3 regions of the Bacillus basilensis genome follow, and region 3 is predicted to be linked to each of the others. Evidence: riboswitches for the same ligand, from Rfam matches in the RefSeq annotation. Region 3 holds a riboswitch; each other region holds the start of a gene.
The links. A riboswitch is a leader RNA that binds a small molecule or an ion and turns the genes downstream of it on or off. The one in region 3 is predicted to bind S-adenosylmethionine.
Positions count from the first base shown of each region.

Region 1: it holds a riboswitch for S-adenosylmethionine, as region 3 does, so the genes downstream of both, ACQVV1_RS08495 (hypothetical protein) here and ACQVV1_RS25990 (methionine ABC transporter ATP-binding protein) in region 3, are expected to answer to the same signal.
Region 2: it holds a riboswitch for S-adenosylmethionine, as region 3 does, so the genes downstream of both, mtnK (S-methyl-5-thioribose kinase) here and ACQVV1_RS25990 (methionine ABC transporter ATP-binding protein) in region 3, are expected to answer to the same signal.

Region 1 is NZ_JBNTQO010000003.1:370,698-383,737, forward strand. It holds gene ACQVV1_RS08450 (YfcC family protein) at 1-1,035, opposite strand, end outside; gene rraA (ribonuclease E activity regulator RraA) at 1,249-1,728, shown strand; gene ACQVV1_RS08460 (DUF4430 domain-containing protein) at 2,067-3,854, shown strand; gene ACQVV1_RS08465 (DUF4430 domain-containing protein) at 3,913-4,746, shown strand; gene ACQVV1_RS08470 (energy-coupling factor transporter transmembrane component T) at 4,769-5,647, shown strand; gene ACQVV1_RS08475 (ABC transporter ATP-binding protein) at 5,620-7,281, shown strand; gene ACQVV1_RS08480 (ECF transporter S component) at 7,254-7,955, shown strand; gene ACQVV1_RS08485 (YwiC-like family protein) at 8,141-8,863, shown strand; gene ACQVV1_RS08490 (hypothetical protein) at 8,896-9,087, opposite strand; SAM riboswitch class I at 9,210-9,308, shown strand; gene ACQVV1_RS08495 (hypothetical protein) at 9,349-9,666, shown strand; gene ACQVV1_RS08500 (SWIM zinc finger family protein) at 9,920-10,309, shown strand; gene ACQVV1_RS08505 (NAD(P)H-dependent oxidoreductase) at 10,333-10,908, shown strand; gene ACQVV1_RS08510 (group-specific protein) at 10,905-11,258, shown strand; gene ACQVV1_RS08515 (short-chain fatty acid transporter) at 11,299-12,645, opposite strand.
Region 2 is NZ_JBNTQO010000002.1:279,251-286,200, reverse strand. It holds gene ACQVV1_RS04965 (DUF1129 domain-containing protein) at 1-390, opposite strand, end outside; gene ACQVV1_RS04960 (DUF1129 domain-containing protein) at 404-1,171, opposite strand; gene ACQVV1_RS04955 (PadR family transcriptional regulator) at 1,171-1,503, opposite strand; gene ACQVV1_RS04950 (3-hydroxybutyrate dehydrogenase) at 1,699-2,475, shown strand; gene ACQVV1_RS04945 (YvrJ family protein) at 2,505-2,666, opposite strand; gene mtnA (S-methyl-5-thioribose-1-phosphate isomerase) at 2,741-3,796, opposite strand; gene mtnK (S-methyl-5-thioribose kinase) at 3,793-4,974, opposite strand; SAM riboswitch class I at 5,066-5,204, opposite strand; gene ACQVV1_RS04930 (carbon-nitrogen family hydrolase) at 5,276-6,139, opposite strand; gene ACQVV1_RS04925 (pyridoxal phosphate-dependent aminotransferase) at 6,154-6,950, shown strand, end outside.
Region 3 is NZ_JBNTQO010000021.1:47,322-60,361, forward strand. It holds gene gatA (Asp-tRNA(Asn)/Glu-tRNA(Gln) amidotransferase subunit GatA) at 1-816, opposite strand, end outside; gene gatC (Asp-tRNA(Asn)/Glu-tRNA(Gln) amidotransferase subunit GatC) at 832-1,122, opposite strand; gene ACQVV1_RS25955 (YiaA/YiaB family inner membrane protein) at 1,264-1,500, opposite strand; gene ACQVV1_RS25960 (MarR family winged helix-turn-helix transcriptional regulator) at 1,732-2,214, shown strand; gene ACQVV1_RS25965 (ArsA family ATPase) at 2,291-3,472, shown strand; gene ACQVV1_RS25970 (DUF3926 domain-containing protein) at 3,465-3,656, shown strand; gene ACQVV1_RS25975 (HXXEE domain-containing protein) at 3,715-4,182, shown strand; gene ACQVV1_RS25980 (MetQ/NlpA family ABC transporter substrate-binding protein) at 4,354-5,208, opposite strand; gene ACQVV1_RS25985 (methionine ABC transporter permease) at 5,230-5,895, opposite strand; gene ACQVV1_RS25990 (methionine ABC transporter ATP-binding protein) at 5,885-6,904, opposite strand; SAM riboswitch class I at 7,028-7,133, opposite strand; gene ACQVV1_RS25995 (cysteine hydrolase family protein) at 7,375-7,938, shown strand; gene ACQVV1_RS26000 (hypothetical protein) at 8,171-8,320, opposite strand; gene pruA (L-glutamate gamma-semialdehyde dehydrogenase) at 8,507-10,054, opposite strand; gene ACQVV1_RS26010 (TSUP family transporter) at 10,209-10,979, opposite strand; gene ACQVV1_RS26015 (CamS family sex pheromone protein) at 11,076-12,260, opposite strand; gene ligA (NAD-dependent DNA ligase LigA) at 12,277-13,040, opposite strand, start outside.

The sequences.
Region 1 (13,040 bases), on a different contig from region 3:
TTGTTCTAAAATGACTGAAATACAACGAGCCATTCCGACGATCAAAGCACCGTATATGAGATTTTGGCAGCCTGCTAGAAAAGTAGAAGCGATATCGTTTGCTTTCATGCCACCTATTATTCCCGCTGTAATTGCTATGAAAATAAAAGTAGCGGTCATTTCTGCGTCTGTCCAATGTAGACGAAATGCGCCGATTAAAAATGCAATTAACGATAAAGCTGAAACGAGTAAAATTAGTTTATGACGTATTGTCCAAGGAACTTCTGTTTTCTCTGTTTCTTTCCCGCTTGAAAGAGCATTACTTGGAAACCAGTTATCGCCGAGAATGCTTCCTTTATTCGATTTTTTCAAGCGTTTTATATACCAATTAATATATAGAATGGTAGCAAGTAAAAAAGATATATAGATTGCTGTGCGTAAACCAATTCCCGAAAACATCGGAAGTTCTGCGATTTTTTGTGAAATACCTAAAGGTGAAGGGGATAAAATAGTAGCATTAAAACCAGCATAAGTGCCTAAATAAATAATTGCTACACCAACGATAGCGTCCCATTTTAATGTGCGTGCAACGATGATGCCAATCGGGATAAAGCCGATAACTGAGTTAACGATAATGCCAGTCGTTCCGAGAATAGAAAAGAGGGCTGCGACTATACAAATGAAAAGTAATTGCTGATTCCGAAATTTGTTAATAACATGATAGATTAGACCGTCAAGGGCACCTGTTTTTTCAAGAATTGCAATGGCACCGCCTGTAAATAAAATTAAGAAGATGATAGGAGCAGCAAGTGTCATTCCTTTTTCAATAGCGGTAAAAAAAGAAACAAACCCTACCGGTGATTGCGGAACAGAATGGTAACTTCCTGGTATTGTCGTTGTAACAGTCCCGTTTGTCACTCTTTTAAATTCTCCAGCAGGAACGAAATATGTAGCTATTGCACAAAGTAAGGCAATAAAAAATAGTAGTACGTACGCGTCAGGCATTTTAAATTTTCGTTTACTAGGCTGTTTTTTTGCCTCGGTTTGTAATTGCATAAAATTCCTCCTTTTTCACTTGGTTAATTTTTAATATTCTGAAATTTACCTGTGGAATAGATTATAATAAAGGTGGCTCCCTATGGCAATAGTTTTTCTGTCCTATTCCCGCACATACAAATTATTGCAACATTAGACAGGGAAACGAAAATAATCCAAGAATATGTTAAATAGAAAGTAAAAGTAAAAGGAAAAGGAAAAGAGGGAAAAAAGATGTGGAAAACTACGGATCTATGTGATGAGTTTGAGAATGAATTACAAATATGTCGCCAGTCTTTTCGGTCTTTTGGGAAGAAAGAAAAATTTTACGGAAAAATTGCAACGGTAAAAGTGAAGGATGATAATGTGTTAGTGAAAGAAGGATTGCAAACATTACCAGAAGGAACGGTATTAGTTGTTGATGGCGGAGCATCTACGAATTGTGCGTTACTTGGTGATAATTTGGCAGCTATTGCGGAGGAAAGAAAGCTGGCAGGTATTATTGTAAATGGATATGTTCGTGACTCTAGTGAACTAAAAAACATTAATATTGGTATTTTAGCGTTAGGGACGATGCCAAATAGAAGTGTAAAAGAAGGAAAAGGAGAGCGTGATATTTCATTGCAATTTGGAGGAGTAGAATGGAAGCCGAATGAATATGTGTATGTGGATGAAGATGGCGTCATTATTAGTGAAAAGAGTTTGCATCGTTAAAGGTTAGTAAGTTACTATTCTTAGAAAATAAATCCGATAAATCATGGACAAAATTCTTTGTCAATAGTAAAATAATACAGAAATTTAAAATTAACAGAATGTATAGGTTTATCGTTTTACGATAACTTAAATGGAAGTAAGTTGTGCCTAGAAAAGTGAATGTTATCACAATGATACGTTCATGAACAAAATTATTTTTCCTATACAAATATAGCCGCGAATGATGCGGGTAGGAGGTGTTGCACAGTTTGTTCGACACTTACAAAAAAAGAGTGTCAATTGCACGCCCTTGAAGGGCCTTTTTTTGTGTGAATAGTAGTAAGGGAGGAAATTTTGGGATGGCAATCTTTAAAAAATGGCTGCTTACGTCGTTAATGGCAGTTACACTTGTATTTGTTTCTTTTGCGAATACAGTACATATTACGTTTGCTGAAGGAAATACAGCAAAACTTGCAATTATTGGTGAATCACAAAAAGGCATTATGTTATGTCCGAAAGAAGAGCAAATTAAAGATGGGGAAACAGCTTTAAGTTTGCTGCAAAAAGTCATGGGGGACAAAGTAGAAGCTGAAACGATGTCGTTTGGAACGTATGTAAAAGGCATTGATGGGCTAATGGCCGGGGCTACAAGTGGCTGGCTGTATGATGTAAATGATAAATCTGCAGAAGTTGGAGCGGATAGTTATAAATTAAAATCTGGAGATGTTGTTGTTTTTCGCTTTGTTTCAGACTGGAGCAATATGAGTCAAGAAACATTACAACAAACATTAGATAAATTTGGTACTTGTAAAACGGTAGAAGAACCAAAGACAGATGATCCAAAACAAGAAAAACCAGAAGAACCAAAAACAGATGATCCAAAACAAGAAAAGCCAGAAGAACCAAAAACAGATGATCCAAAACAAGAAAAGCCAGAAGAACCAGAGACGGATGATCCAAAACCAGAAAAACCAGAACAACCAAAACAAGAGAACATTCAAGTGCCAGCAGCACAAGTAAATGAAGCAATCTCTAAGACATCTGAAAAGATGTTAAAAGATGGAATTGAAAGTGATTGGGTAGCATTAGGCCTTTCTCGTTCTGGAAAGAATGTGCCAATTGAGGCAAAATTAAATTATGTTAAGGCAGTAACTGAAAAAGTAGAAAAGCGCATTAATCGTTTTTCAGCGACAGATTTAGCTAGAACGATTATTATGATGAATGCAATGAATGCAGACCCGAAAATGGTAGGCGAACATAATTTAGTTCAAAAATTGTACGAATCAGATAAAGTAAATTCTGTTACAGGTTATACATTTGCTTTACTTGCATTTGATACGAAGAAATATGAAGTTCCAGTAAATTCAAAATGGAATCGAGTTGCTTTAGTAGAGGCACTTATAAACGCGCAACATACGGATGGCGGCTGGACTTACGATAGTGCAAGCAGTAAAGATAGTGCTAGTAGTGTTGATGTAACAGGTATGGTTTTATCAGCGTTAGCTCCTTATCAAGACCGAGCAGATGTGAAACCAGCTGTGCAAAAAGCTGTTGCATACTTATATAATGAACAACTAGAAAATGGTGGTTTCTCTGCTGATGGACAAGAAAATTCTAATAGTGCTGCACAAGCAATTATTGGATTATCACTTGTGAAAGATGTAGATCAAAACCGTCTACATAAGGCAGTGCAAAATCTATTATCATATCAACTTCCAAATGGTGAATTTAAATGGTTACCAGGTGATCAAAATGGTAGCGGAATGGCGACAGAGCAAGCATTATTAGCTTTAATTCAGTTTAAAGAACTTGGGAAATCTATTTATGATTGGTCGAATGTAGTCATTGATGAAGTAATTAAACCGAAACCAATTGAACAGCCAGAAAAGATTGTTGAACCGGAGAATAATGTAGTAGATAAAGAAGTTACAGAAGAACCGGAAGAACAAAAACAAGTACAAAAAGAAACAAAAGGTGACAATTTAAAAGTTGTTGTCGATAATGAACCGGTTAAAAATAAAAAGTCTGGAAACGGTAGCATGCTACCGAAAACAGGAACATCTTCTCATAGTGCAGCTACAGAAGTAGGTATGGGTGTATTATGTATTGCTTCTGCATATGTATTATGGAGACGTAAAGCAGCTTAACAAAAATTAGGAGCAATCATTTGCTCCTAATTTTATTATGAAAGGTGAGAGACAACATATGAGTAAGATGAAATGGATTATTTCTTTACTGCTTTCACTTGGACTACTTGCCGGATGTGAAGAGGTAGCTGTAAAGCCTGAGAAGAAAGTAGAACCAAAGCAAGAAGAAGTAGCAAAACAAGAAGAGCAAAAAGATGAAGCGAAACCGGAAGAAAAACCGGAGGAAAAACAAGCTGAACAAGAGCAAAATAAGCAAGAAGAGCAGAAAGAGAAACAAGAACAAAAAGTAGAAGAAAAGCCGCAGGCGCAGCCAGAAGTAAAGAAAGAAGAGAAACAACAGGAACAACCGAAAGAACAACCGAAAGAACAACCAGCTGTAAATAAGCAACCAGAACAGCAAAAAGCACAAGAAGAAAAACAACAGCAACCGAAAGTACAAGAAGTAAAAGAAGAAGCGAAGGTTGTAAATCAGCCGAAAGAAACACCGAAGCAGGAGCAAAAAGTTGATCCGAATAAAGAGGAGAAAACGATACCGACTCCAACAGTACCAACTCCTGAACCGAAAAAACCAGATCCAGTACCAGAACCTAAAGCAAAACAAGTTACTATTTCCGTAAAAGGACATGAAGGATACATATTAGGCGCGAAAAAGGTTGATGTACAAGAAGGTGACACGGTCTATAATGTGCTAAAGAACACAGGATTAGAGCTTGATGTGATGGGCTCTAAAGGTGATATTTATGTAAAAGGTATTAATGATTTATATGAGAAAGATATTACTAATACTAGTGGCTGGAAATATCGTGTGAACGGTGCTTTTCCAAACTATAGTGCAGGTGTAGTAAAAGTAAAGCCAGGAGATAAGATTGAGTGGGTGTTTGTATTAAAATAAGAAAGGGATTCGGTAAAGGACTATGAAAATAAGTTTTTCTTCTTTACATCCTTTTGTGAATTTTTTCTATTATATTGGGGTGATGATACTATGTATGATGTGTCTTCATCCTCTTTTTTTAATTGGAGCAATACTATTAATTATTATTTTAAATGTGATGCAAGGGAATAGCGAAAAGATAAGAAAGATGTTACCGAGTACAATCGTTTTCTTTTTTATGGTCATTTTATTTAATTCGTTATTCACGCATAGAGGCCGAACTACATTATTTTGGTTAGGTGATAGTCGTATTAAGCTTGAGGCAATTATGTTTGGACTAGTAATGGGGTTATTATTAGTTGCGATTATGTTTATGTTTGCTTCGTATAATGATATTATTTCAAGCCATAAATTTTTATATTTATTTTCTAGAATTTCACCGAAAGTAGCATTGTTAACGATGATTACAGTGAGATTTGTTCCTTTGTTTATGAGACGATTACAGAAAATAACACTCGTCCAAAAAACGAAAGGTGTACAAGTAGATGCAGGTTCCATTGTTGAACGCGTGAAAAGTGGTATGCAATTGCTGCAAGTATTATTAATTTGTTCATTGGAAGATGCACTGCAAACGGCAGATTCTATGCAAGCTCGTGGATTTGGTGTAACGAAGCGTACGACATATATTCGGTATAGAATGGAAAGACGCGATTGGTATACGCTCAGCTATTTAAGTATTCTATTTATAATTGCTATTATATGTAGTACGTATGGCGGAGGAAAGTTAATCATTTATCCGAAAGTCGAATCTATTTTCTTTCAGCAATACGATGGGATGATGTTTGTCGTATTAACGATGTTTATTAGTTTACCAATCATAATGGAAGGAAGGGAATGGATATGGTGGCGCATGCAGAAATAAACAATTTATCATTTGTATATGCTGATGAAAACGAAAAAGCGTTACAGCATATTTCTCTTTCTATTCAAAAAGGAGAGTTTATTACACTTGCTGGCGGTTCTGGTTCTGGGAAGACGACTTTATTAAAACATTTTAAAAAGGAATTACTTCCAATCGGTAAGCGTACTGGAGATACATATTATGATGGTACTTTATTAGAAAATGTACCGGATTTGTTATCTGCCCAAGAAATTGGCATGGTATTTCAAAATCCAGAAAACCAGCTCGTAATGGATACAGTAATTCAAGAATTAGCATTTTCTTTAGAAAATATCGGGTTACCATCTCATATTATTCAAAAGAGAATAGCTGAACTTATTAGTTTCTTAGGGTTTCAAGATTTATTGCATCAATCTGTTCATACGTTATCTGGTGGGCAGAAGCAACTTGTCAATTTAGCGGCAGTATTAGTTATGCAGCCGAAATTATTATTACTAGATGAACCAACAGCGCAGTTAGATCCAATTGCTGCGAAAGAGTTTTTAGGATTGTTAAAACGTATTAATGAAGAACTTGGCATTACGATCGTTTTAAGTGAACATCGTTTAGATGAAGTAATTCCGCTCGCAACGCGCGTTATTTGTATGAATAACGGCCGAATCGTGTATGATGGTAGTCCTAAAATGGTTATAGCGAATATGTGGGAAGTTGAAAAGTTTCGTCCGTTTATTCCGCAAATTCCAAGATTGTTTTTAGAGTGGAATGCGAAAGATATTCCGTTTACAGTGCGAGAAGCACAAATGAAGATGAATGATTTTTCAGTGATGTCATATGTAAACGAGCCAGTAGCACAAAGTGAAAAGCAAGAAGTCATTTTACATGCAGAGCATATTTCTTTTCAATATGAAAAAAACAGTACGCTTATTTTACGAGATTTAACAGTTTCGATTGAAAAAGGGAAATGGGTGGCTCTTGTTGGGAAAAATGGTACGGGTAAGTCTACACTGTTAACGATTTTAGCTGGATTACAAAAAGCGAGAAGAGGGAAAGTAAAGTGGAATGGGAAAGTGATACATAAAATTGATTCGAAAGAACGATTTAAAAGGATCGGGTATGTATCGCAGCATCCGTATTATCATTTTACATTTGATACAGTGTGGGATGAGGTGTATGAACGTGCACGTGAATTATACGGAGAACAAGGAAAAGAAATTGCAGAAGATACGCTAAAACAGTTTTGGTTGTACTCGCTTAAAGAACGCCATCCGCATGATTGTAGCGGAGGAGAGCAACAACTACTTGCATTATGTACAACGTTATTATCAAAGCCGGCGTTATTATTACTGGACGAACCGACAAAAGGACTAGATCCATGGAAGAAAGAAAGAGTAGGAGAGCTATTTAGAAAGTTGCAAAAAGAAGGGACAACAATTGTAATGGCAACGCATGATATTGAGTTTGCAGCGAAATACGTGGATCAATGTATGATGTTATTTGACGGAGCAGTTATTATGAATGATGCACCGAAAGAATTTTTTAGTGGTAACTTCTTTTATACAACATCTATTAACCGATTCATTCGTAAAGAATTGCCATATGCATTAACGTGGGAGGATGTGTACGAAGCGTGTCCAAACGATATGTTGCATTCATAATATGTATTTTTGCAGTAATAATAGGCACATTACTCTTTACTACACTTATCATGGACGGTTATTACCTGTTAAGTAGTTTGTTTTTATTAGTTGTTATTATGTTACCTTTCTATATCCGTTTTGAAAGGAAGGCATTTGTTTCACGTGAAATTGTTCTCGTTGCCGTATTAGCGGCAATTGCAGCAGTTAGCCGCGTACCATTTTCTATTTTACCGAGTGTACAACCGACTTCTTTTGTAATTATCGTTTCTGCAATTGTGTTTGGAAGCGAGACTGGATTTATGATCGGGGCAACAGCGGCCATCGTATCTAACATTTTTTTAGGACAAGGTCCGTGGACACCGTGGCAAATGTTTTCATGGGGTATGATTGGTTTTATAGCAGGCTTACTTCGCAATACATTTTTAATGAAAAAGTTATGGGGGAGACTATTATATGGGTTCTTCGTGGGCTTTTTATTTGGCTGGATCATGAATTTCTGGGGGCTTCTTGGTTTTATACGTGAAGCAACGTGGGAAGCTGTCATTTCATATTATATAGCAAGTTTTTATTTCGATTTGAGCCATGCGATTTCGAATGTTATGTTCTTACTATTATTTAGTACTTCTTGGATTACGATTCTTACAAGATTTAAAAGGAAATACGGCATATTAGATAAGCATAACATGGCATAGAAAAGCATACTCATATAAGGTAGGGTCGCGACTTACATATTCGTTTGCCTCTTTCATGCTTCTTACATATTGTAAGGAGCATTTTTTATTTGTCAAAAAATCGATTCAATATACGTCGGCTATTATATAAAATTATTTGTATAATAATAGGTGAGAACTATTTTCAAAAGGGAGGTGTATAGTTAATGAAGTTAGTTATTCCGAAGCAACATGGTGCATGGGCCATGCTTGTTATACCATTTCTATTAAGTGTTATTCTTGGGAAACCTACTATGTATCATATCCCATTGTTTTTAGCTTGGTTCTTTATCTATTTAGCTACGTATCCATTTCTTATGTACATAAAACAAAAACGAAAAAAAGAGTATTTACATGCTTCAATTGTATATTTTATCATCGCTTTCGTATTTGGGATGATTTCTCTATTATATGAATGGCGCATTCTTTTATTCGTAGTGGTAATGATTCCCTTATTTATAGTAAATATGTATTACGCTCGTCAAAAGAATGAAAGAGCATTACTAAATGACATTAGTGCAATTATTGTTTTCTGTATAGGTGGTTTAGTTAGTTATTATTTTTCAATGAAGCTTCTAGATAAAACAGCAGTATTTATTGCGCTTATTTCATTTTTATATTTTTTAGGAAGTACGTTTTATGTGAAAACGATGATTCGTGAGAAAAATAATCCGAAGTATCGTTTTATATCTTGGGGTTATCATATCGTGTTAACGATCATCGTATTTGCTATCAATCCGTGGTGTTCTCTTATTTTTATACCAAGTGTCATTCGAGCAATTATATTGTATGGCAAAAAAATTTCAATTATAAAAGTAGGGATTTTAGAAATTGTTAATTCTGTATATTTTTTAATCATAACGGCAATAATTATGAAGTATGCCATTTGAAAAAACTTCCCATCAATTGATGGGAAGTTTTTTCAATCTTGTTCTAAAATGTGAACGGTGTAATCGCAGCGTTGAATAGCTTGTTCGATCGCATAAAGGGATTGCTCAATACGAGCACGATTAAAATCTTTTTCAACAGTCTGTAGTGCTTCTTCTAAACAATGTTTTGCTTCTTGTAACGATTGAAAAGAATCTTGTACATATCCGCGAGCATTTTGATGCATTTCATACTCCTCCTTGAATACTCATATATATATAGTATGAACAGTAAGGAAAAAAATATAATTTGTTATATTTGTTTGACAATTAAAGTGAAATTACGTATAGTAGGTTTTAAGTGAATATTTTCTTATCCAGAGAGGTGGAGGGACTGGCCCGATGAAACCCAGCAACCGCGATGCAGGTGCTAATTCCAGCAGAACATATTTGTTCTGGGAGATAAGACGAAGATATATACGTAACTTCTTCTTATCGGAGAGGTTTTTTTGTTGCAAAAAAACCGATTACGAAAATTTATATTAAGAAGAAAGGGGTTGCGCATTACTGTGACACTCGAAAAATACGTAAAACTGCGTAGTACAGTTTATGAATATATGATAGAGCAAGATAAGCCAATATCATTGTTAGATATTCAAGAACATATCGTTTCGCATCATGAAGGAAAATTCACGAAAAAGATGTTACATCAATTTTATTTATCAAGGCTATTAGATGAACTGAAACTGGATGGGAAAATTACATTAGCTGATGAATATCTCTATACTGAAAAAGGGGTATTTTATAAGGCGAGAAAAGGGAGCTAAGCTCTCTTTTTTTTGAAGTATGTAGAGTAAAAGACTGCTTAAGCAGCCTGATACAGGGAATGGTGTTGAGTGTGTAGTGTCAAAGATTGAATGTGCCTGAAAGAGGCACTTCATATCGGCTGCAAATGAAAAGAGACACCTCCGCCGAATAGGTGTCAGTCGTTTTGTCACATAGACTTGCTATTTGACAGTTATTAGAATAACATGCAGGGGTTGTGGAAGTCAAAAGGGAATTAAAGGAAGAGGTGCTATTATGTACGCTTACTTATTAAATGATATAACGAAATGGATTCCTAAATACATTATGGATAAAGGTTATGAATATTATGAAGAAGGACATGTAGAAGATGTTGAAATACAAGACAAAAAAGTATTTGCTTTCGTTACTGGAAATGCAGGAAACTATGAAGTGATTATTGATCTTGAAGATTTTACAGAAAGTAGCTGCGAGTGTCCGTATGAGAATCTTTGCAAGCATATGGCGGCAGTTGTTTATGATATTCAAGATGCTGGTGAGAGTAAGGTGAAAGAGAAACTGAAAGATTTAGAAAAGGAAGAGTTAATCACAGTATTAAATCGTTTGTTGCAAAGTTCGAAAAACGTGCAAATTGTAGAGAAGATGTTAAAGAAGGGGAAACTTTAACTTATAGAGGGAGTTGTTTGGCAGTGAATGTACTAATTGTATACGCTCATCCTAGTCCTTCAAGTTTTAACAAGGCGATTTTAGATCATGTACAAAAAGGACTACAGGAAACAAATCATTCAGTTACTGTACTTGATTTATACAAAGAACAATTTGATCCAGTCCTTGTTTTTAATGAAGAGAAGAAAAGGCGTGATTTAGTAAATGAAGAAGAAACAGCTCGGTATAGAACGTTAGTGGAAGAAGCGGATACTCTTCTCTTCATTTATCCAATATGGTGGTGGGGGATGCCGGCTATTTTAAAAGGGTTTATTGATCGCATATTCGTAGCTGGATTTGCTTATAAATATGAAGGTGCCCTGCCAAAAGGGTTATTGAAAGGTAAGAAGGCGTGGGTAATTAATACATTAGACTCACCATTATGGTACGTCGCACTATTATATAGATCAGCAGATTGGATTATGATGAAGAGAGGTATTTTACGTTTTTGCGGAATTCGCGATATAAAACGGTCAGTTTTTCAATCTGTGAAAACGAGTAAACGAGAGAAGCGGGAAAAGTGGTTATTACAAATAGAAGAAAAGGCTCGTACATTATGAATGAAATGGAATGTATTATAAAATGTTGTGGGTATGATAACGAACTTTTACGAACGTATATTACATGTTTACTTCAATTGAAAAAATGTAGCGCAACATTTCAGCAAATTCAAATAGAGTTAAGGAATGATTATTTAATAAGAGGAATTTGTGAGAGAGAAGTTGATGAAGTAGTACGGGGAAGTAAAGAATATGAAATACATTTTCTTCCTAAAGTATTACAGTGGAATTTCTTGAGGGAAAATCCACATCTGATTGAAAAAGTATGTGAAGACTTTTTTGCATGTGAGGCATTACATCTTACGGATATAGAGTGGAGAGGTATTATAAATTGCATGGGAAATAAATAATTTATTATGTAAAAAAGCTAGTATAAAACTAGCTTTTCGTTTAAATAAATAGGAAACATAGACTTATGACAAATCCTGCATATAGTAAGTTGACAACGCAAAATCCCATAATATCACGAGCGCCTAAACCGGCTATCGCTAATGCCGGTAATGCCCAGAAAGGTTGAATTAAATTCGTCCAAGCATCGCCCCACGCAATTGCCATTGCTGTTTTTGCAGCAGGTACACCAAGTTCAGCACCAGCTGGAATCATAATTGGTGCTTGCACTGCCCATTGACCACCTCCTGATGGAACGAAAATATTAACGATGCCAGCACTTAAAAAAGTAAAGAGGGGGAAAGTCGTTTCGTTTGAAATGCTAATAAAGAAATTAGAAATAGCTCCTCCAAGTGAAAGTCCTTCACTATTTGCTCCAATCATCATCCCCATAATTCCTGCGTAAAACGGAAACTGAAGTAAAATGCCAGAAGCACTTTTCGTAGAATCTGAAAAAGCACGAATATATTGAATTGGAGTGCGGTGAAAAATAAGACCAGCAATTAATAACATAAAAATCACGATATCGAGAGTAAGGTTAAAACCTTTCGTATAAAAGTAATTGAAAATATAAATGAGACCTAACAATCCAACGCAAAGTGTAATGATGATACTATTTTCCATTTTTTCAGCGAACGTATTTTTTCCTACCTCTTGAGCGGCAGCTTCCTCATGGAATACGCTAGGATCTACTGTTATTGTATGTTTTGCATCTGGATGCATCGCCTTATTAATGAGAGGCATCGTAACTAAAAAGATAATAACTGGAACGAGAGCGTATGGTGAGAATAACGTTTCAGTTATAGGAATCGCTTCTTTAATACTTCCAGCTGTCGTTTTGATTAACGTTTCGCCGCCTGTTGCTAACGTAAGAGGAATAGAAGCAGAAAGCCCCGCATGCCAAATGAGAAATCCAGAGTAAGAAGAAGCAATGGCTAGTCTATAATCTAATCCTTCAAGCTGCCTCGCTACTTCCTTTGCATATAAAACAGATACAACAATACCAAATCCCCAGTTTATGTATGCCCCTAGTAAACTTACGATTGAAATGGCAATAATACCTTGTCCATTCGTTTTCGGTAGTCTTGCCGCGTTCGTTAATCCTTTTTTAATAAGAGGTGCGTTTGCTAAAGCCGATCCTGTCACGAGTACAAGTGCCATTTGCATAGAAAAGGCGAGAAGCCCCCAAATGCCATCACCCCAATGAGTGATCATCTCGACTGGTGTTTGGTGAGTTGCAAACATGCCGAAGAAGATAACAAAAACAGTTAATAAACATGATAAAATAAACGGTTCTGGCAAGAAACGTTGCACCAAGACGACGCAACCATTTGTAAAAGAACGAAACAAAATAGATCAACCTCCTTATGTATATGTATTACAATTATTCGAGGTTGATTCGTTCATAACCTTTTATAATTAGAAAATTCTGATATTTTTAGAGGGATTGAAATATTGTCAAGAAGAGTAGTACCATCATCATCTGACAGAAAAAGTTGCTTTTCCTCAATATGAAATATTGCATATAAAAATGAATTGATGCAAATGCAAAAGCTTATTATAATGAAAGCATAAATATTCAACACATCTTAATACAGCAAAGAGGAGGAAGTAATATGGAAATCGCAATGGCAGTTTTAAAATTTTTAGGTGGAGTAATTCCTTTAGTCCAAGAACTTTTAAAAGCGTTTATGTAAGTTTATTCGTTAGCTATCATGTATCCATCGTTATTATATCTTTACTAA
Region 2 (6,950 bases), on a different contig from region 3:
TCTAAATGCAACAATTGTTCCAATAATTGTAATGATTAAGACGATAGGATAGCCGATTAACTGTATATTTGTTAGTGTGAATTGCTGATTCGGATTATTAAATAAAATATGAGTTAATATCCAATACCCACCAATACCAATTATCATCGCAAGAATACTCTTTATACTCCCGCCTTTATCCTTCTCCATCTCTTTCGCTAATTCTTCCGCATACTCTTTTGGCGAATCACCAAATATATCACTTACCGTCTTCCCCTCTTTTTCGCCTTCTATTAAATGAAGTTCTGCATCTTCTATAAAAGCGTCCACATCTTCTTCTTTAATTCCTTTTGTTATTAAATACACTTTCGTATCGATTAAAAACTTTTTTCCTTCTTTAGAAATCTGCATGATAACCCCTCCCTTATTTAACCGCTTCTCTTCTATTTGTCTTCATCATAATTTCAAGGAAAATTAAAATAAACAAACTTCCGTATAAACATATAATTTGAAATAATATTGGAACGAGGTCTTCTGATGTAAATGTTTTAAACACTAACATAATCGAAAGCGGAATGATTAAATATAAGTTTTTAAACCATCCTTCAAAATACATATTTATCGCCACTGTGATAATAAAAATCCCACCAGCTAATATATAACTTTGCATTTCGGTGAATGTAAACATTTTGGTAGGATATATTACATCTAATATCGTAACAACTCCTATTAAAAACATTGGCGCAATCATGACTAAAAACCACATAGAAAACCATGTTTTTGTAAAGCTTGTTACGAAGGTCATTTTACGAAGTAGAAAATTAGGCCCCATTACAGCTACGATCAATGTAAAGCTATAGCCAATGCACTGAATAAGTGAAATCTGTAGAATTCCGTTATTCACTATTAAGATAGAAGCAATAATCCAAAAAGATACGATATTCATTACTGTAAAACCAATTTGCTTCCACGTTTCCTGTCTATCTTTTTCCATCACTTTTACAAGTTCATTTGCATATTCTTTCGGTGAGCTTCCGAAAATATCTTCTACTCTTTTCCCATCACTTTCACCTTCTATTAAATGAAGTTCTGCGTCTTCGGTAAAGCTCTCAATGTCGCTTTCTTTCACACCCTTTGCGGTCAAAAATAATCTCATATCTAATAAAAACTTCCGTGCTTCATTTGATAACATTATTTTCTTCTCCCCTTCCCTTCAAGTAGACGTTCCACACTACTTTGCATCGCTTCCCAGCGATCCATAAATTCATCAAGTGCTTCCTCACCTTTTTCTGTTAATGTATAATATTTTCGCTTTGGGCCAGATGGAGATTCCTTCATTACACTTGTTATTAATCCTTCCTTTTGCATCCGTATTAATAACGGATAAATACTTCCTTCACTTGCCATGGTAAAGCCATACTTCGCTAGCTTTTCACTCATTTCATAACCGTATATTTCACCTTCAGAAATAATAGCAAGTAAACATCCTTCTAAAATCCCTTTCAGCATTTGACTTGTCGACATAATTCAAATCCTCCCACTATCTTGTTTTACAAGATAGATAAGCGTAAGTATCTTGCTTTACAAAATAGTATAGCAGAGACTATTTTGCAAAACAAGATAGCTAACAATATTTTTCCAAATGTTTGCAGGAATTTTATTATACCCTCTCTAAATAGAGCAATATGAAAACTTTATTATGAAGGGATGTTTTTCATCATGGTTACAAATCAAGTTATTTTTTTAACAGGCGCTGCAAGTGGTATTGGTTATGAAATGGGAAACGCTTTTGCAAAAGAAGGTGCAAAAGTTGTTATTACCGATCGTCTTGAAGAACGTGCAAAAGAAGCTGCTGAACAATTACAAAAAGAAGGCTATCAAGCTATCGGTTTAAAATGTGATGTTACATCTGAAGAAGAAGTTACAGCTGCCATTTCTCAAACAGTTACTCATTTTGGTTCATTACATATATTAATTAATAACGCAGGAATGCAACACGTTTCACCGATTGAAGATTTTCCAACTGAAAAGTTCGAACTACTTATTAAAATTATGCAAATCGCTCCTTTTATCGCAATTAAGCATGTCTTCCCAATCATGAAAAAACAAAAGTATGGCCGAATTATTAATGTCGCTTCCATTAATGGCCTCGTTGGATTTGCAGGAAAATCCGCCTACAATAGTGCCAAACATGGCGTAATTGGATTAACAAAAGTTGCTGCTTTAGAAGGCGCTACGCATGGTATTACTGTAAATGCCCTTTGTCCTGGTTATGTCGATACCCCTCTCGTCCGTAACCAACTACAAGACTTAGCCACGACTCGAAATGTACCACTTGAAAATGTTTTAGAAGAAGTCATTTATCCACTTGTGCCACAAAAACGCTTATTACAAGTACAAGAAATTGCTGATTATGCGATGTTTTTAGCGAGTGAAAAAGCGAAAGGTATAACCGGGCAAGCCGTTGTTATCGATGGTGGTTATACTGCTCAATAAAAATAAAGTTTGCTCACGAAGAGCAAACTTTATTTTTTATCCCGTGGATCGTCATACTGTAGTAATTGCCGCGGCAACTTTTCTATTGCAACAATTACCCCATCTAATTTACTTTCAATCCGATGGAGTAAATATAATGTTACAACAATTGGAAACCCTACATTACCTATCATCTTAATCCACTCTTCCATCTTTTTCGCCTCCTTTCATTATATAAATAAGAGAAACGAACACATTTAGGCATAAAAAAACAAGCTATTATGTATTAGCTTGTTTTTTCAAACAATGATGCAATTTCTTGCTTATAATTTCCACGTATAATACCTTTCTCAGTAACGATACCTGTAATTAATTCATTCGGTGTTACGTCAAATGCAGGATTATAAACATCAGTTCCAATTGGTGCCACTTGTTTGCCAAAAATTTTCGTAACTTCTGTCTCGTCTCTTTCTTCAATAACAATTTCAGATCCTGTTTGTTTCGTAATATCAAATGTAGATAACGGAGCTGCAACGTAAAATGGGATATCAAAATACTTTGCTAATATAGCTAAATTCATTGTTCCGATTTTATTTGCTGTATCTCCATTTGCAACAATTCGGTCCGCACCCACAATAATCGCATTTATTTCTTTCATTTGAATAGCATGAGCTGCCGTATTATCTGTAATAAGTGTTACATCAATATCTGCCTGTTTTAATTCCCAAGTTGTTAAACGTCCGCCTTGTAAAACTGGTCTTGTTTCACACGCATACGCATGTAAACGTATACCTTTTTCTTTCCCAATATAAAACGGTGCTAATGCAGTACCATATTTAGCAGTTGCGATACTGCCAGCGTTACAAATTGTTAAAATGTTATCACCGTCTTTAAAACATGTTAAGGCATGTTCTCCAATACTCCGGCATACCGCTTCATCTTCTTGCTGAATGAGAAGCGCTTCTTCTTCTAATATTTTTTGTGCTTCTTTTATTGTAGTAATGTCTCGAATAGATTCTCTCATACGATCAATTGCCCAAAATAAATTGACTGCTGTCGGGCGTGACGTTCCTAAATAATTACAATCTCTATTAAACTTCTTTTGAAATTCTTCAATATGTAAAGTAGTATATTTTTTTGATGCAAGCGCCAAGCCAAATGCAGCTACAATTCCAATTGCAGGTGCTCCTCGTACTTCTAGCATGACAATGCTTTTCCATACCTCTTCAATCGTCGTTAATGTTTTATATTCTGTGCTATGCGGCAACTTTGTTTGATTTAATACTGCAATAGCATCCCCTTTCCAACTGACAGACCTCGGAATAGTAACAATTGTACTCATGCTTTTATCCCTCCAGAAACCGTCTGTTGAAATAGTGTTCGGAACAGTTGAATATCAGCACTCTTAGATTCATACTTTATTAGTTCTTTACCTAAGGATAGCGCTTGTTTCTTAGCTTGAATTCTCGCTTCTTTATTTGCTATTTCATCTAAATCTGCTACATGAGCTAAGCCAATTGTTCTACGAATTATTTCACATCCCGCAAATCCGACAGCATCCGTAAAAATATTTTGCAAAATAATTGGTAGCCATTGCTTTTCTTTCGTATATACCTCTACACCTTCTCCAATCCATAACCTCGTAAAAGTTTCTACAAAATAACTCCACGTCTTCTCTATATGGAAAAATAGTACCCTTCTCTGTTCTTCTTCTCTAGATAAAGCATTCAATAATAGATTTGCAATAAATTGACCGATGTCAAACCCAAATGGACCGTACGTTGCAAATTCTGGATCAATTACTTTCGTTTCAGAAGGTGATGAAAAAATACTTCCAGTATGTAAATCTCCATGAATGAGTGCCTCTTTTCTCGTTAAAAATTTATATTTATACTGAGCCACTTTTAGTTTGATCGTTTTATCACTCCATAGTTCATCTACAGCTAGCTGCAAATCTGGCTCATAATCATTTGTATCATAATGGCCAAACGGATCTGTAAACACTAAATCTTCTGTAATTTTGCAAAGGTCTGAGTTTACAAATGTACCTTCTAGTACCCTTTTCTCTTCTGACTCTAACCCGAAATCTGAAGTATAAAATAAAACATGCGCTAGAAAACGACCGATATGTTGGGATAAAAGTGGATACTCTTCTCCATCTATTAATCCTTTTCTTGTAATTGTTAGTCTTGATAAGTCTTCTATTACTGTTACTGCTAACTCTTCATCATGACTGTGCACTACTGGAACATAATCCGGTACATACTTCGCAAAAATTTGTAATGCCTTGCTTTCAATCGTCGCTCTTTTTATAGATAACGGCCAGCTCTCACCAACTACTTTTGCATATGGCAGTGCCTGTTTTATTATAATAGACTTCTCTCCATCATCTAATTTGAACACGTAATTTAAATTTCCATCTCCAATTTCATGACAAACAACATTTGCTTTCTTTTCAAAATAACCGTGTTCTTTCGCATATTGTATAGCTGTTGTTTCAGTTAATGAATAATATCCCATCGTCTTCTCCCCCTTTTTTAAATTCAGAGGTTTTTCTGACGTAGAAAAACCTCTTTCCACTAAGAAAGAGGTTTGAAGTTTATCTTCTCCCCTCTTATCTGCCAGAAAGTTTTACTTTCTGCTGGAATTAGCACCGTGCCTTTTGGCGTAAACGCCCCATTTCACAATGGTATTACGGTCGGTTGCTGGGCTTCATCGGGCCAAATCCCTCCACCTGCTCTTGATAAGAGTTGTATAATTTTTTGAATTTTTAACTTTATGTTGAAGACTATACCAAGAATAAAAATCACTTGTCAACATTTTATTTGTATAATTCTGGACGACGATCTGCAAAAACTGGAATTCCTTTGCGTACTTCTTTAATTTTCTCGAATGTAAGTTCTCCAAATAAAATTGATTCTTCTTCATTCGCTTCTACAACAACTTCGCCCCAAGGATCGACAATTAAAGAATGACCAGCAAACTCATTATTCGGATCTTTTCCTGCCCTATTACATGCAACAACATAACACTGATTTTCAACTGCTCTTGCTTGCAATAACAAACGCCAATGTGCTAAACGAACTAATGGCCATTCTGCTACAACAAATAAAACTTTTGCACCTTTAGCAGTATGAACGCGCATCCACTCTGGAAAACGAATGTCATAACAAATTGTGCCGGCACACTCTACATCATCTAACTTAAATTCACCTGTACTATTTCCAGCGATTAAATATTTATGTTCATCCATAAGCTGAAATAAATGTACTTTACTATATTCATTGACTAGTTCTCCTTTATTAGTTACAACATACATTGTATTTGTAACACCTTGTTCTGTTTGCTTTGCTATAGAACCACCAACAATATGTACACCATATTGTTTCGACCATTCTATCAACTTTTCTTTCGTTTCCAATCCATCCCTATCTGCAATTTCAGAAAGTCTCATTAAATCATAACCTGTTGTCCATAGTTCTGGTAAGACGATAACATCTGGTCTTTCCTTCATTGCTTCGCTTATTTTATTTTTAGCATTCTCAATATTTTTTTCTACATCTCCAAAGACAATATCCATTTGAATACATGCGACTTTCATTTTTTCAGCCCCATTCTCATTTTTTTCTTTACAAAATACTGGAAAGATTATATCATTTGTCACTAGAATTGTAACAACTTTCAAAAGAGGTGGAAAGTATGAAATTATTTCAACCTTCTGAGATAGTAACATCATTGCCAACACAATTTTTTGCTTCACTTGTTGCAAAAGTTAATAAAGTCGTTGCAGCTGGTCACGATGTTATTAATCTAGGTCAAGGTAATCCAGATCAACCAACGCCGCAGCATATCGTAAAAGCTTTACAAGATGCTGCAGAAAAGACCATTCATCATAAATATCCGCCATTTCGCGGACATGAAAGTTTAAAAGAAGCCGTGGCAACATTCTATCAACGTGAATATGATGTAGTAGTAAATCCAAAAACTGAAGTTGCTATTTTGTTTGGTGGAAAGGCTGGATTAGTAGAATTACCAGTTTGTTTTACAAACCCTGGTGATTCTATTCTCGTTCCCGATCCAGGCTATCCAGATTATTTATCAGGAGTTGCTTTAGCAAAAGCACAATTTAAAACAATGCCGCTTATTGCAGAAAATAATTTTTTACCAGATTATACGAAAATTGATGACTCTATTGCCGAGCGTGCAAAATTAATGTTTTTAAACTATCCAAATAATCCTACAGGTGCTACTGCATCAAAAGATTTTTTTGATGAAACTATTCATTTTGCTAATAAACACAATATATTAGTTGTTCATGATTTTGCTTACGGTGCTATTGGGTTCGATGGTCAAAAGCCTGTTAGTTTCTTACAAGCAGACGGTGCTAAAGATACAGGAATCGAAATTTACACATTATCGAAAACTTTCAATATGGCTGGCTGGCGCATCGCTTTTGCTGTAGGGAATGAAAGTGTGATCGAAACAATTAACTTATT
Region 3 (13,040 bases):
GCCAACACCTTCGCCTAAGTATTCTTTCGGTACAGCAATACGTAAACCTTTAACGTCTCCTGTTAAACCAGCTAAGTAGTTTCCTACTTCAACGTTTGCAGAAGTTGCATCCATGCGGTCAATACCTGAAATAGCTTGCAATAAGTATGCATTATCTTCTACTGTACGTGTAATCGGTCCGATTTGGTCAAGTGAAGATGCGAATGCTACTAATCCGTAACGAGATACGCGTCCGTAAGTTGGTTTTAAACCTACAACGCCGCAATATGCAGCTGGTTGACGGATAGAACCACCCGTATCAGAACCTAGAGAGAATAATACTTCTCCTGCTGCTACAGCTGCTGCAGAACCACCACTAGATCCACCTGGAACGTAGTCTAAGTTCCATGGATTTTTCGTAGCATAGAAACCTGAGTTTTCATTTGAAGAACCCATTGCGAACTCGTCCATATTTAACTTACCGATTGTAACTGTGTCAGCAGCTTTTAGCTTTTGCACAACTGTCGCATCATAAATTGGATCGAAGTTTGCTAACATTTTGCTCGCACAAGTTGTACGAAGACCGTTAGTTACAATGTTATCTTTTACACCAATTGGCATACCGAATAATAAACCATTATCTTCAGCGCCAATTTTCGCGTCTAATTCTTTCGCTTTCGCGCGTGCATTTTCTTCATCTAATGTAAGAAAAGCTTTTACGTTATCTTCAACATCCGCAATACGTTTGTAAGATTCTTCTACTAAATCCGTAACGGAAATTTCTTTGTTGTTTAATTTCTTATGTAACTCTGATACTGAATGATCAAATAATGACATCGAAATTCCCCTCCTCTATTCTAATACTGCTGGAACACGGATTTGATTATCTTTGTGATCCGGTGCATTTTTTAATACTTCTTCTACTGGTAAACCTTTTTCTGGTACATCTTCACGCATAACATTTTTCATAGTTAATACATGAGTTGTTGGTTTTACGTCTGTTGTATCTAATTCATTTAACTGTTCTGCAAATGTAACAATTGCATCTAGTTGTTTTTGAAATTTTTCTGCTTCTTGATCAGTAATTGCAAGACGTGCTAAATGTGCTACGTGCTTTACATTCTCAACGGAAATTCTTGACACGGCTAGGCCACCTCCATAATATATCGTTCAATCTACAATACTATTGATGATACCAAATTTTCAGTACTTCAAGCAAGTCAACACACAGCACTTACGCCATTTTTACATAAAAAAAGAAAGGCAAACGCCTTTCTTTACAATTTACTCTTTATCTAACGGTTTATTTTTCGGAAATCTCTCGTTATCTTCTTCATTATCACGAATTGTTTTTTGTAATACAAAACAAGACATCGTTAAAAATAATGTTCCAATTAAATAGTATCCTTTTACACTAAGCGTTTCATCTAACGTATAAATCCCAATTAGCATACCTGAAAGCGCACAAACAAATGAAGTCCATGCTAAAAACGTGAACGCTTGCGTATTACGTCTTCTCATCGTTCTCCCCCTCGTTAGCTGTATACCCATTATAGATAAGTATATTTACCATGATGGATTTTTATGTAAATTCTAGTTTTATATTTATAAATCTATCATAAAAGAATACTATTTTAAAGGTAGTTTTCTGCCTAATCTGAAAAAACAATTAAAATCATTGACAATTATTTCTATTCTACATAAAATAAAAATAAATATTACGAATCTCGAAATATACGGGAGTGGAATTAATTGTTGCAATATGAACATTTTTTAGACTTACTGCTAGATAACGCCAAGAAACTTTTTTATCCTGAAGAATGGGTAAGCCTAGATTTAACACTTTCTAAAACAGAAGTATTTTGTTTACTTTGGATGGAACGAAATACAGATATTACAATGACGAAAATTGCTGACCTTCTTGATATACCGATGAGTACAACGACGGGCGTTGTAAATCGCCTTGTAAAAAAGGGATATATTGAACGCTACCGTGATGAGAACGACCGACGTATTGTATTAATTCGGTTAACAGAAAACGGCGTAATGCTCGTTCAAGAAGTAAAACAAAATGCGGCCCATTACTTTAGCTTAGTAACAGAAGCATTATCAGAAGAAGAAAAAGCATTCTTACTACAAATCTTCCAAAAGATCATGAATCACATTGCTACGTCACAGCAAAAAACAGAAGAAAAGGTTTCTACACCTAAAATAAAAAACATTCCGATTGAATAAATCCCTAGCTGGGTTTTTATTCAATCATTTATTTCGACACTCGTAATATTCGATATTCGAAACAAAGGGGACATGAATGATGAGAATTATTTTGTATACAGGTAAAGGCGGCGTAGGAAAAACTAGCATTTCAGCAGCAACAGCACTTCAAAGCGCAAAACAAGGATTAAAAACTTTAGTAATGAGTACAGATCCTGCTCATAGTTTAGGAGATTCATTTGGTATAAAGCTATCTTCTGAGCCATTAGAAATCCGCGAAAATTTATGGGCACAAGAGATTAATACGATTTATGAAATGGAAAAAGGCTGGGGAAAGTTACAGAAATACATTACCTTGCTATTCACTTCCAAAGCAGCTGATGATATTACAACAGAAGAGTTAACGATGTTTCCTGGTATGGAAGATTTAATTAGCTTACTTCGCGTACTCGATTATTATAAACAAAAAACATATGATGTCATTATCATTGATTGTGCTCCAACAGGAGAAACATTAGCAATGCTCAGCTTTCCAGACATGCTCGGCTGGTGGATGGAAAAACTCTTTCCTATTAAAAGAAAAGTTTTAAAAGTTGTTCGCCCTGTAGCCCAACCACTTCTTGGTGTTCCCCTTCCAACCGATGATATTATGGACGAATTAACAAATACACTTGAACAGCTTGGAGAAATGAGAGATATTTTATCAAACCGAGAAGTAACAAGTATCCGCATCGTTGTAAATCCTGAAAAAATGGTCATTAAAGAGGCCCAGCGTAGCTTTACTTATTTAAACTTATACGATTATAACGTAGATGCCATTATGGTTAACCGCGTCATTCCTAACACTGTCACCGATCCTTATTTCCAAGCATGGAAAGATACCCAAAAGAAATATAAAACATTAATTCAAGATAGTTTTAATCCACTTCCTATTTACGAAGCTCCAATGTTTGAACAAGAAGTTGTTGGTTTGCCCATGTTAGAGCGTGTAGGAGATGCTCTATTTAAAACTGATCATTGTCCTACTGAAGTGAAATTTAACGGCCGCACACAATATGTAAAAAAAGATGGCGATGAATATATTTTCGTTCTGTCCATTCCCTTCTCAAACAAAAGTGAGCTAGTATTAAATCAAAAAGGTGATGAGCTTATCATTCGAGCTGGTTCTGTTAAACGGAACATCACATTACCAAAAATATTAACGCACCTTTCTATTCAAGGGGCTAAGTTTGAAGATGATGTACTAAACATTCGATTTGGAGGTGTAGTGCATGCGTGAGGAACTACTAAGGAAGGTAATTCGTACAAAAATAAAAGTCGGTATGCATATATTAGAAGAGTTACCCGCCCCAATCCAACAATCAGCTAAGCAAATGCTAAATATTTTACAAGAGGAGCTAGCTGCTTATCCGCAAGAACAAGAGCATCCTGAAGATAATTTAAAAAGTATTATAATTGAATGAACATCTCTGGATAGAGGGCCTTTCTAGGCTTTCTATCTCCATATTGGAGTGATGTAAGTTGTCGAAAAAAAATTCCACTATTATGCTTTGGACTATTCCCTTATTATTTTTTATTCATAACCTTGAAGAATCTTTCCAAATGCCACAATATCTTGCTAATCAATTTTCAATTACTTTTATAACTAACCAGCAATTTTTCATTGCGATTTCTGTATTGACTCTCTTTGTCTTACTTATCGTCTTTCTATACCAACTGAACTTCTTGTCTTCTATATACTGGATTATTTTTATACAAGGGGCTATCTTCTTCAACTCTATTCAACATATTATTTTGTTTTTTATTTATCGTTCTTATAATCCTGGCGTAATATCTGCAGTTTTCATTGCTATTTTTTCTATTTCCTTTTTTTCATCCCAAAAATACTTAATTCATAAAAAGCAATTCGTAATTACACTCATTTTCAGCTTATTTTCTTATCCCATTATAATTTGGATTATCTTACTACTCGCTAGCTACTTTCAGTAACAAAAAAAAGACCCGGAAAACTCCTGGTCCATTACTCTACTTAACAAACGTTGGATTCTACGTTATACAGAATTGGAAGGTACAGAATTAGGGTTTGTTTGTTAAGTAGATTATATGTTGAACGAACTAACAGCGGAGGGGTTCCTTCTGTTAGTTCATTAAACCCAATGATTATTTTACAATTTTTTCAATCTCATCAAGTGAAAGATCTACTGAAATGGAACCATCATTTGTTTCTTTCTTAATTGCATCTGTTACTTCTTTTGAATGATATAGTTCAATTACTTTTTTCAGTGTTGGATCATCCTTATCTTTCGTACGAGCTGCGAAAATATTAATATATGGCTTCGCATTTTCATTCTTTGGATCTTCTAAGAAAATGGGATCCTTCGCTGGGTCTAATCCAGCTTGACCAGCAACACCGTTATTAATAACTGAAGCTGCTACATCTTTTAATACACGAGGTGTTTGCTGTGCGATAACCGGTGTGATTTTTAACTTCTTCGGATTTTCAGCGATACCACTTGGATCTCCAAATAAGCCAAAGTCTTTCTTAAGCTTTAATAATCCGGCTGCATCAAGAAGTTTTAATGCACGGGCTTGGTTCGTTGGATCATTTGGAATCGCAATTTCTGAACCATCTGGAATTTCGTTTGCCTTCTTATGTTTCTCAGAGTATAAGCCCATCGGTGCAATTTGCGTTGTACCAACAGCTGTAATATCTAACTTATGCTCTTTTTTAAATTGCTCTAAGAAAGCAACGTGCTGGAATGAGTTTAATTCAATATCTCCATCAGCTAACGCTTTATTTGGCGTTGTGTAATCAGAGAACTCAACCAGTTTAATTTTAATTCCTTCTTTTTCAGCTTTTTTCTTTAAAATTTCCCAAGCGTCTCCATCCGTTCCAGTTACACCGACGCGAACTACTTTTTCTTTCGCTCCTGCCCCCGTGTCTCCACTTGAGCAGCCGCTTAATGCTGAAACACCTACAATCGCTGATAATGCAAATGCTAAAATTTTCTTCATTTTCTTTTCCCCTCTTCCTTTTTATGATCTGCGTAAAAAGACTTTCGCAAAGTAGTTTCCTAAGTTTTGAGCTACCTGTACGAGAATAATAAGTAAAACGACCGTTACGAACATAACTGATGTATCAAAACGTTGATAACCATATGTCATCGCTAAGTCACCAAGACCGCCACCACCGACAAGTCCAGCAACTGCAGAGAATTCAATTAAACCAACTGTCATAAACGTAACACCTAAAATCAATGGCGCTAACGCTTCTGGCACAAGAATTTCAAAAACAATTCTAAATGGTGAAGCACCCATTGCTTGAGCTGCTTCAATAACTCCCTTTGGAACTGAAACAAGATTTGTTTCAACCATTCGAGCAATACCAATCGAAGCCACTAACGTCATTGGGAAAATTGCTGCTGCTGTTCCAATCGTCGTTCCGATAATACTTCTTGTTAGTGGGCTTAAAGCTACTAAGAAGATGATGAATGGAACCGGACGAATTGTATTAATAATGATATTAAGAATAGAAAAGACCCATTTATTTTCTAAAAAGTTTCCTTTTCTCGTTACATATAATAGTAAACCTAGGGGTATACCAAGAATTGTAGCAAATATAAGGGTTACGATTACCATTAAGAGGGTATCTCCCGTCGCATCTACTATGCGAGGCCAAAATATACTCCAATCAACTCGCATGAGCTTCTACCTCCTTCAGCTGCACTTGCAGTCTTAGATGTTGTAATGCTTTTTGAATCTCCCTCTGTTCACCTTGCAATTCTACAAGAAGATTTCCAAATAGCACATTTTGAAGTTCAATAATATTTCCGTACAGTACGTTTACATCGACGTTATAGTTTTTTGCGATATACGATAGTACTGGTTGACCTGTCTCCTCACCAGTAAATGTTAGACGATAAATCTGACCACCATTTTGAATTTTCGCTAGAACACTTTCTGGTAAATGATCATTAATAACAGAACGTACAAAGTTTTGAGTCGTTTTTGTTTTTGGTTGTGTGAACACGTCAAACAATTTTCCTTCTTCAATTACTTTTCCTTTTTCCATCACAGCTACACGGTGACAAATTTCTTTCACAACATGCATTTCATGTGTAATAAGAAGAATTGTTAAATTATATTCTCGATTTACTTTTTTTAATAGGTTTAATATCTCTGTTGTTGTTTCTGGATCTAAAGCTGATGTTGCCTCATCACATATAAGAATATCTGGTGATGTTGCAAGTGCTCTAGCAATACCTACACGCTGCTTTTGTCCGCCTGATAGCTGCTCTGGGTAATTGTTTGCCTTATCTTCTAACCCTACAAACTTCAGCAGTTCATTTACTCTTTCTTTTATCTCATTCTTTGGTACTTTCGCTAACTTTAATGGATAAGCAATATTCCCAAACACTGTTCTTGAATTAAATAAATTAAAGCTTTGAAAAATCATCCCGATTCTTTGTCTTAGCTTCCGTAATTCTTTCGTCGATAATGATGTAATATCTTTATTATCTATTGAAATCGTTCCTGCCGTTGGTCTCTCTAACATGTTTACTAGACGTAATAACGTACTCTTTCCAGCTCCACTAAAACCGATAATGCCAAAAATTTCACCTTTCTCAACGGATAACGTTACATCCTCCACAGCATGAACAGATTGCTCACCTGATTCATACACTTTACTTACATTGTTAAAAGAAATCATTTTTTCCCCTCCTATTTGCTGTAAAAACTTGAAGTAGAGCTTTCGAGGTAAAATAAAAAGTGCTCTCCTTCTTATCAACCATAAAGATAAGAAGGAGAGCACTTATATGTACTCGGTCACATCTTCTCATCTTCCAAGCCTTTCATAGACTTGCTGGAGTTAGCACGGTATTAAAAAACCCGTTGCTGAGGTATCGTAGGGCCAGTCCCTCCACCTCTCTGGATAAGAATGTATCGATTTAATTGTCGTTTAATTAATTCTCATTATAGAACTCAGAATAATAAGAGTCAATACATTTTTTAGAAAAATATTAATTATCCCTTTATTAAAATTTTCAGATGAAATTTCATAATAAAATAGTAACCTTTAAAGTTATGTAAAATTCTCCTCCTGCATATTTTTTAAAAGGATAATCTTCTCTACTAATTGAATACCATTATTTGAATATGAAATCGGAGGAAGATAAATATATGAAAACAGCCCTTTTACTCGTTGATATTCAAAATGATTATTTTCCACACGGAAAGATGGAATTGCGTAATCCAGTAGAAGCAAGCGCATATGCCCGTCAGCTACTACAACTCTTTAGAAAGAAAAATGAACCTATTTTTCATATCCAACATGTAGCAATAAAAGATGATGCTACTTTTTTCCTGCCCAATACAGAAGGTGTGCATATTCATGAAAGCGTACGTCCACTTAGAGAAGAAACCGTTATACTCAAACATTACCCAAATAGTTTCCGCGAAACTGATCTTCTAGAACAATTACAACGTTTAGACATTGAGCACGTCGTCATATGCGGGATGATGACTCATATGTGTATTGACGCTACCGTAAGAGCTGCTTTTGATTTCGGCTTTCAATGTACTGTTATACATGATGCTTGCGCTACAAAAGATCTTTCTTTTAAGAATGCTACTATACCAGCCGTTTATATTCATAACACAATTTTGGCTAGTTTAAATGGAGTATATGCAAATGTAATGAGTACAGAGGAGTTTTTAGCCACAAAAAAACACTCTCTTCAGTGAGCAAAACCGAAAAGAGTGTTTCTTGTCAAACCATAGATTTTCTTTCAAATTGTATTATACAGGAAATTTTCAAAATGAATACTAAAAAATATGACTAATAAGTCAACTTTTCTCGTTATTTTATTTCTATTTACATGTTTATCCCGATATTAATAGGGTTTAGCAAGTTTCACTTACCAAATAGTAATATATGGTAGCTCTAATTCGAATTCAAATTAACTACTTTCCCCTATTATTTATCTGTTTGTTTCTGTTTCTTTTTCAAATACTCCGCACGCAATTTTTCAATTTGCTGCTTTTTATCAAATTTGGCAGGCGTCTGCTTTTCATGAAACTTTGCGACAGCTACCTGGCCTTTGTAATCTAATTGATATTTTCCCATTTTGTTCACCTACTTCTCTTTTCTTTAAAGACAACCTATTCAACAAATATAAATATACCTTATTTTACTGAATTAAACCTTATTACTTTATTAGTTTTTCTACCGATATCTATCTTAATACACATATAGAAAGTTTTTCAAAAAAAAGAGATCTTCGCAAACTGCGAAGATCTCTTCTACTATTTCTTATAAAGTTTCAGAAGTAGTTTTTGCTTGCATGTGAAGTGCTAAGTAGTCAGGGCCACCAGCTTTAGAGTCTGTACCAGACATGTTAAAGCCACCGAATGGTTGGTAACCTACGATTGCACCAGTACATCCACGGTTGAAGTATAAGTTACCTACGTGGAAGTCTTCACGTGCTTTTTCAATATGGTCACGGTTGTTAGTAACAACAGCACCTGTTAAACCGTATTCTGTATTGTTTGCAATTGCAAGTGCATGATCAAAGTCTTTTGCTTTACAGAATGCTACTACTGGTCCGAAGATTTCTTCTTTCATTAAGCGAGCATCTTCTGCAACGTCAGCAACGATTGTTGGTTGGATAAACCAGCCTTTAGAATCGTCTCCTTCGCCACCAGCTAAGATTCTACCTTCTTCTTTACCAATTGCAACATAGCTCATTACTTTATCGAATGCAGCTTGGTCATTAACAGGACCCATGTTTGTACCTAATACAGCTGGGTTAGCAACTGTTAATTCTTTCGTTAATTCAACAGCACGATTTAATACGTGATCGTATACATCTTCATGGATTACTGCACGTGAACATGCAGAACATTTTTGTCCTGAGAATCCGAATGCTGATGCAACGATAGATTTAGCTGCTAATTCAAGATCTGCTTCTTTATCAACAACGATTGTATCTTTACCACCCATTTCAGCGATAACACGTTTTAACCAAATTTGGCCTGGGTTTACTTTCGCTGCACGCTCATAAATACGGATACCTACATCGCGAGATCCAGTGAAACTCACGAAGCGTGTACGAGGGTGATCTACTAAGTAGTCACCAACTTCAGAACCATTACCTGGAACGAAGTTTACTACGCCAGCAGGTAAGCCAGCTTCTTCTAATACTTCCATGAATTTCGCTGCTACTACAGGAGTTGTACTAGCTGGTTTTAGTAATACTGTGTTACCAGAAACTAAAGCAGCTGTTGTCATACCTGCCATAATTGCGAATGGGAAGTTCCAAGGAGAAATGATAACACCTACTCCTAATGGAATGTAAGAGAAACGATTATATTCAATTGGACGGCTTTCTACTGGAATACCGTCTTTTAATTTTAACATTTGACGACCATAATATTCCATAAAGTCGATTGCTTCTGCTGTATCAGCATCTGCCTCATTCCATGGTTTACCTGCTTCTTTTACAAGAATAGCAGAGAATTCATGTTTTCTGCGACGAACGATTGCTGCAGCACGGAATAAAATGTCTGCACGCATTTCTGGCTTTGATTTTCTCCAAGTTTGGAATGTTTCATCCGCTACTTGCATTGCTTTTTCAGCTAACTCACGGCTTGCTTTTGAAACACGACCAACAAGTTCCTCTTTATTTGCAGGGTTTACAGAAACAATTTTGTCTTCTGTAGTGATTTTTTCTCCCCCAATAATTAATGGATAGTCTTGTCCAAGATAAGATTCTACTTTCTTTAAACCTTCTTCAAACGCTAATTTGTTAGCCTCCACTGAAAAATCTGTAAATGGCTCATGTTTGTATGCTACTACCATTATTTTTAGCCTCCCCTTAGAAAAACGTTTACATTTTACAACATTATTCTACACGATAATTTAGATTTATTCAAATATTCCTAGACTTATATTTTAAAAATTAATAAATTTTTAAAATATAATAAAAAAAAGAGATTCATACATGCGTATGAATCTACAAAATATGAGTATATTCCAAAACATTTTTTCCGATCAATAATATAGTAACTAATAAAAATAAAGTCCTTACATATCCAACACCTTTTTGAACTGCAAACTTCGATCCAAAATAAGCACCCAAAATCATCGATAATCCCATAATAATACCGTATTCAAAATGAATTACATCTAAAAATAAAAAAGTAATTAACGATACGATATTACTAACAAAGTTCAAAAGTTTTCCAGATGCTGCCGCTTGAATAAAATCCAAACCAATTAATAAAAATGCAAAAATTAAAAAGGATCCTGTCCCTGGTCCAAAAAATCCATCGTAAAACCCTATCATTAAAATAACAAAGAAAAATATTAATGTTTTTCTTTTCGTCATCTTCTTATAGGTAGATACACTTCCCCAATCCTTTTTCGCAATAATATAAATGGCAATGAATACCAACATAACAAGCACTAACGGACGTAAAATATCCGGCGGAATAAACTTTACTACTAAAGCACCTGCGACTGCTCCTATAACAGTTAACGGGATTAACTTTCCTACAATTTTAAAATCGACCTTTCCCGATCGAATAAAATAAATTGCACTCGTAAACGTCCCCATCGTTGCAGCTAATTTATTCGTTGCAATGGCCGAAGCTGGTGGTAAACCAACAAACATAAGTGCCGGAAGTGAAATTAATCCTCCACCGCCAACAACTGAATCAATAAACGCTGCTAAAAATCCGAATGCAATTAATAAAATAATGACTTGAAAACTTAGTTCGTCCATGCGCTTTACCCCTTACCCCCATTTTTTATAACATTTTAAATTATAACAAAATTTATCGAGAAAAAAAGCCGTTCCATAAAGGAACGGCCCTCCTATTTAATCTAAAATTTTCACAAACGGTTCATCTTGCTTCGCTTCACGTATAATAATCGCTTCTGGGCGTTCTACAGATTTAATCGTTACTTGCACCCTCATATAATTCGGGAAGTATTCCATAACAAGCCCGGCTACATATTGTGTAAAGCCAATTATTTCTGCTTTCCCATTAAATTGGACAGGAATATCAAGCTTTATTTCTCTTAATTCATCGTCTCTATACATACCAGTACCGATAACAGCTGTATAGTCGCCTTGGAAATAATCGCTTAGTTTTGCTTTAAAGTTTGATACTCTCGCCAGATCTTCACGTTTATTATCTGTTTTCGCTTGTTCAGATGGGAACAAATAATATTTCTCATTAATTTGTTTCCAATCCTCAACCGTTTCACTACCTTTTTCTACATTTGCATAAGAAACAAAATTACCTGGTACGAGCGAAGATTTTGGAGATTGACGATAAATTGCAAATGTAATCGGAACAGTTTTTGTCTCAGCGTCCTTTTGATGCATAACTTTCAAGATTTCTTGCGCCATTTTTTTCCCTTCAGCTAACATTTTTTCTTGCTCGATTTTAGCCTCACGTGGATAACCATGCTCTTCCTCGTAATAATGAACCGAATTCATCGCTAATCCAACTACAATGCCACTAAGCTCATTTTTGTTCACATAATAATCATGCTCTAAAATATTTGAAATATATATTGGACTTTTGTTATTTTTCACTTCTATTGATTCGGATCCTGCACCTAATGCGGGATTTAACCCTATATTCGGGAAGTTAACCGCATCTTTTTTTAATTTATCTTCTAGTTCCTTTTGTTCTGCATCTGTACGTTTTCTTTTAACAAGCATCTGTATATACTGAGTATTTAGGAACTTTCCGCCTTTTAAAACATTATCTTTCGTACTAAATGATTCTTTCGCAATTCGCATTAATCCTGTTTCAAACTCATCTATATCAAGGCGACTATTTAATCCTTGCACAACTAACCCGCGTGCTTCTCCACCATCAAATGGAACAGTCGTCTTATAATATTCATCTGAAATAGCGTATTTTGGAACAACTGATTGCTCTTTTGCTTTCCCCGATTTCTCAACCACTTTTTCATCTTTGTCGGCACCTGCGCTACACCCACTTACAAGTAGACCAAGGCTTAATACCGCTAATGCTATTTTTTTCATGGTAAGTTTGCACCTCTTACTTATTTAGCTCTTGTAAGAACCTCTCTTCATTCCAAACCTCAACATTATGCTTCTCCGCTTGTGCTAATTTCGAACCTGCCGCTTCACCTGCAACAACCAAATCCGTACTTTTACTAACACTTCCGGTTACTTTTCCACCTAATGCCTCAATTTTTTTCTTCGCTTCACTACGTCCCATAATTTCTAATTTCCCCGTTAAAACGACAGTTTTTCCAGCGAAGTACGACTCAACGTTTTGTAAATCAGCAATTTTTATGCCTTTGTATGTCATGTTCACTCCGTATTCTTTAAATTGTTGTAATAACTCTAATACGTCTTCATTATCGAAATACGTTACGACGGATTGAGCCATTTTTTCGCCAATTTCATTAATTGCTTTTAATTCTTCTTCCGTTGCCTTCACAAGCGCATCCATCGTTTCGAAATGCTCAGCAAATGTACGTGCTGCTTTCGCTCCAACATGGCGAATTCCAAGACCAAATAATAATCGCTCTAATGAGTTCTCTTTAGAATTCTCAATTGCTTGTACTAAATTCGTTGCTGATTTTTCACCGAATCGTTCTAGTTCCAATAATTGCTCTTTCGTCAACGAATATAAATCAGCAAATGTACGAATATAATCAGCATCAAAGAGTTGTGTAATGACACGTTCTCCAAGTCCATCAATATTCATTGCATTTCTTGAAACGAAATGGATTAGCCCTTCTCGAATTTGAGCTGGACAAGTTGGATTTATACAACGAAGTGCTACCTCTTCTT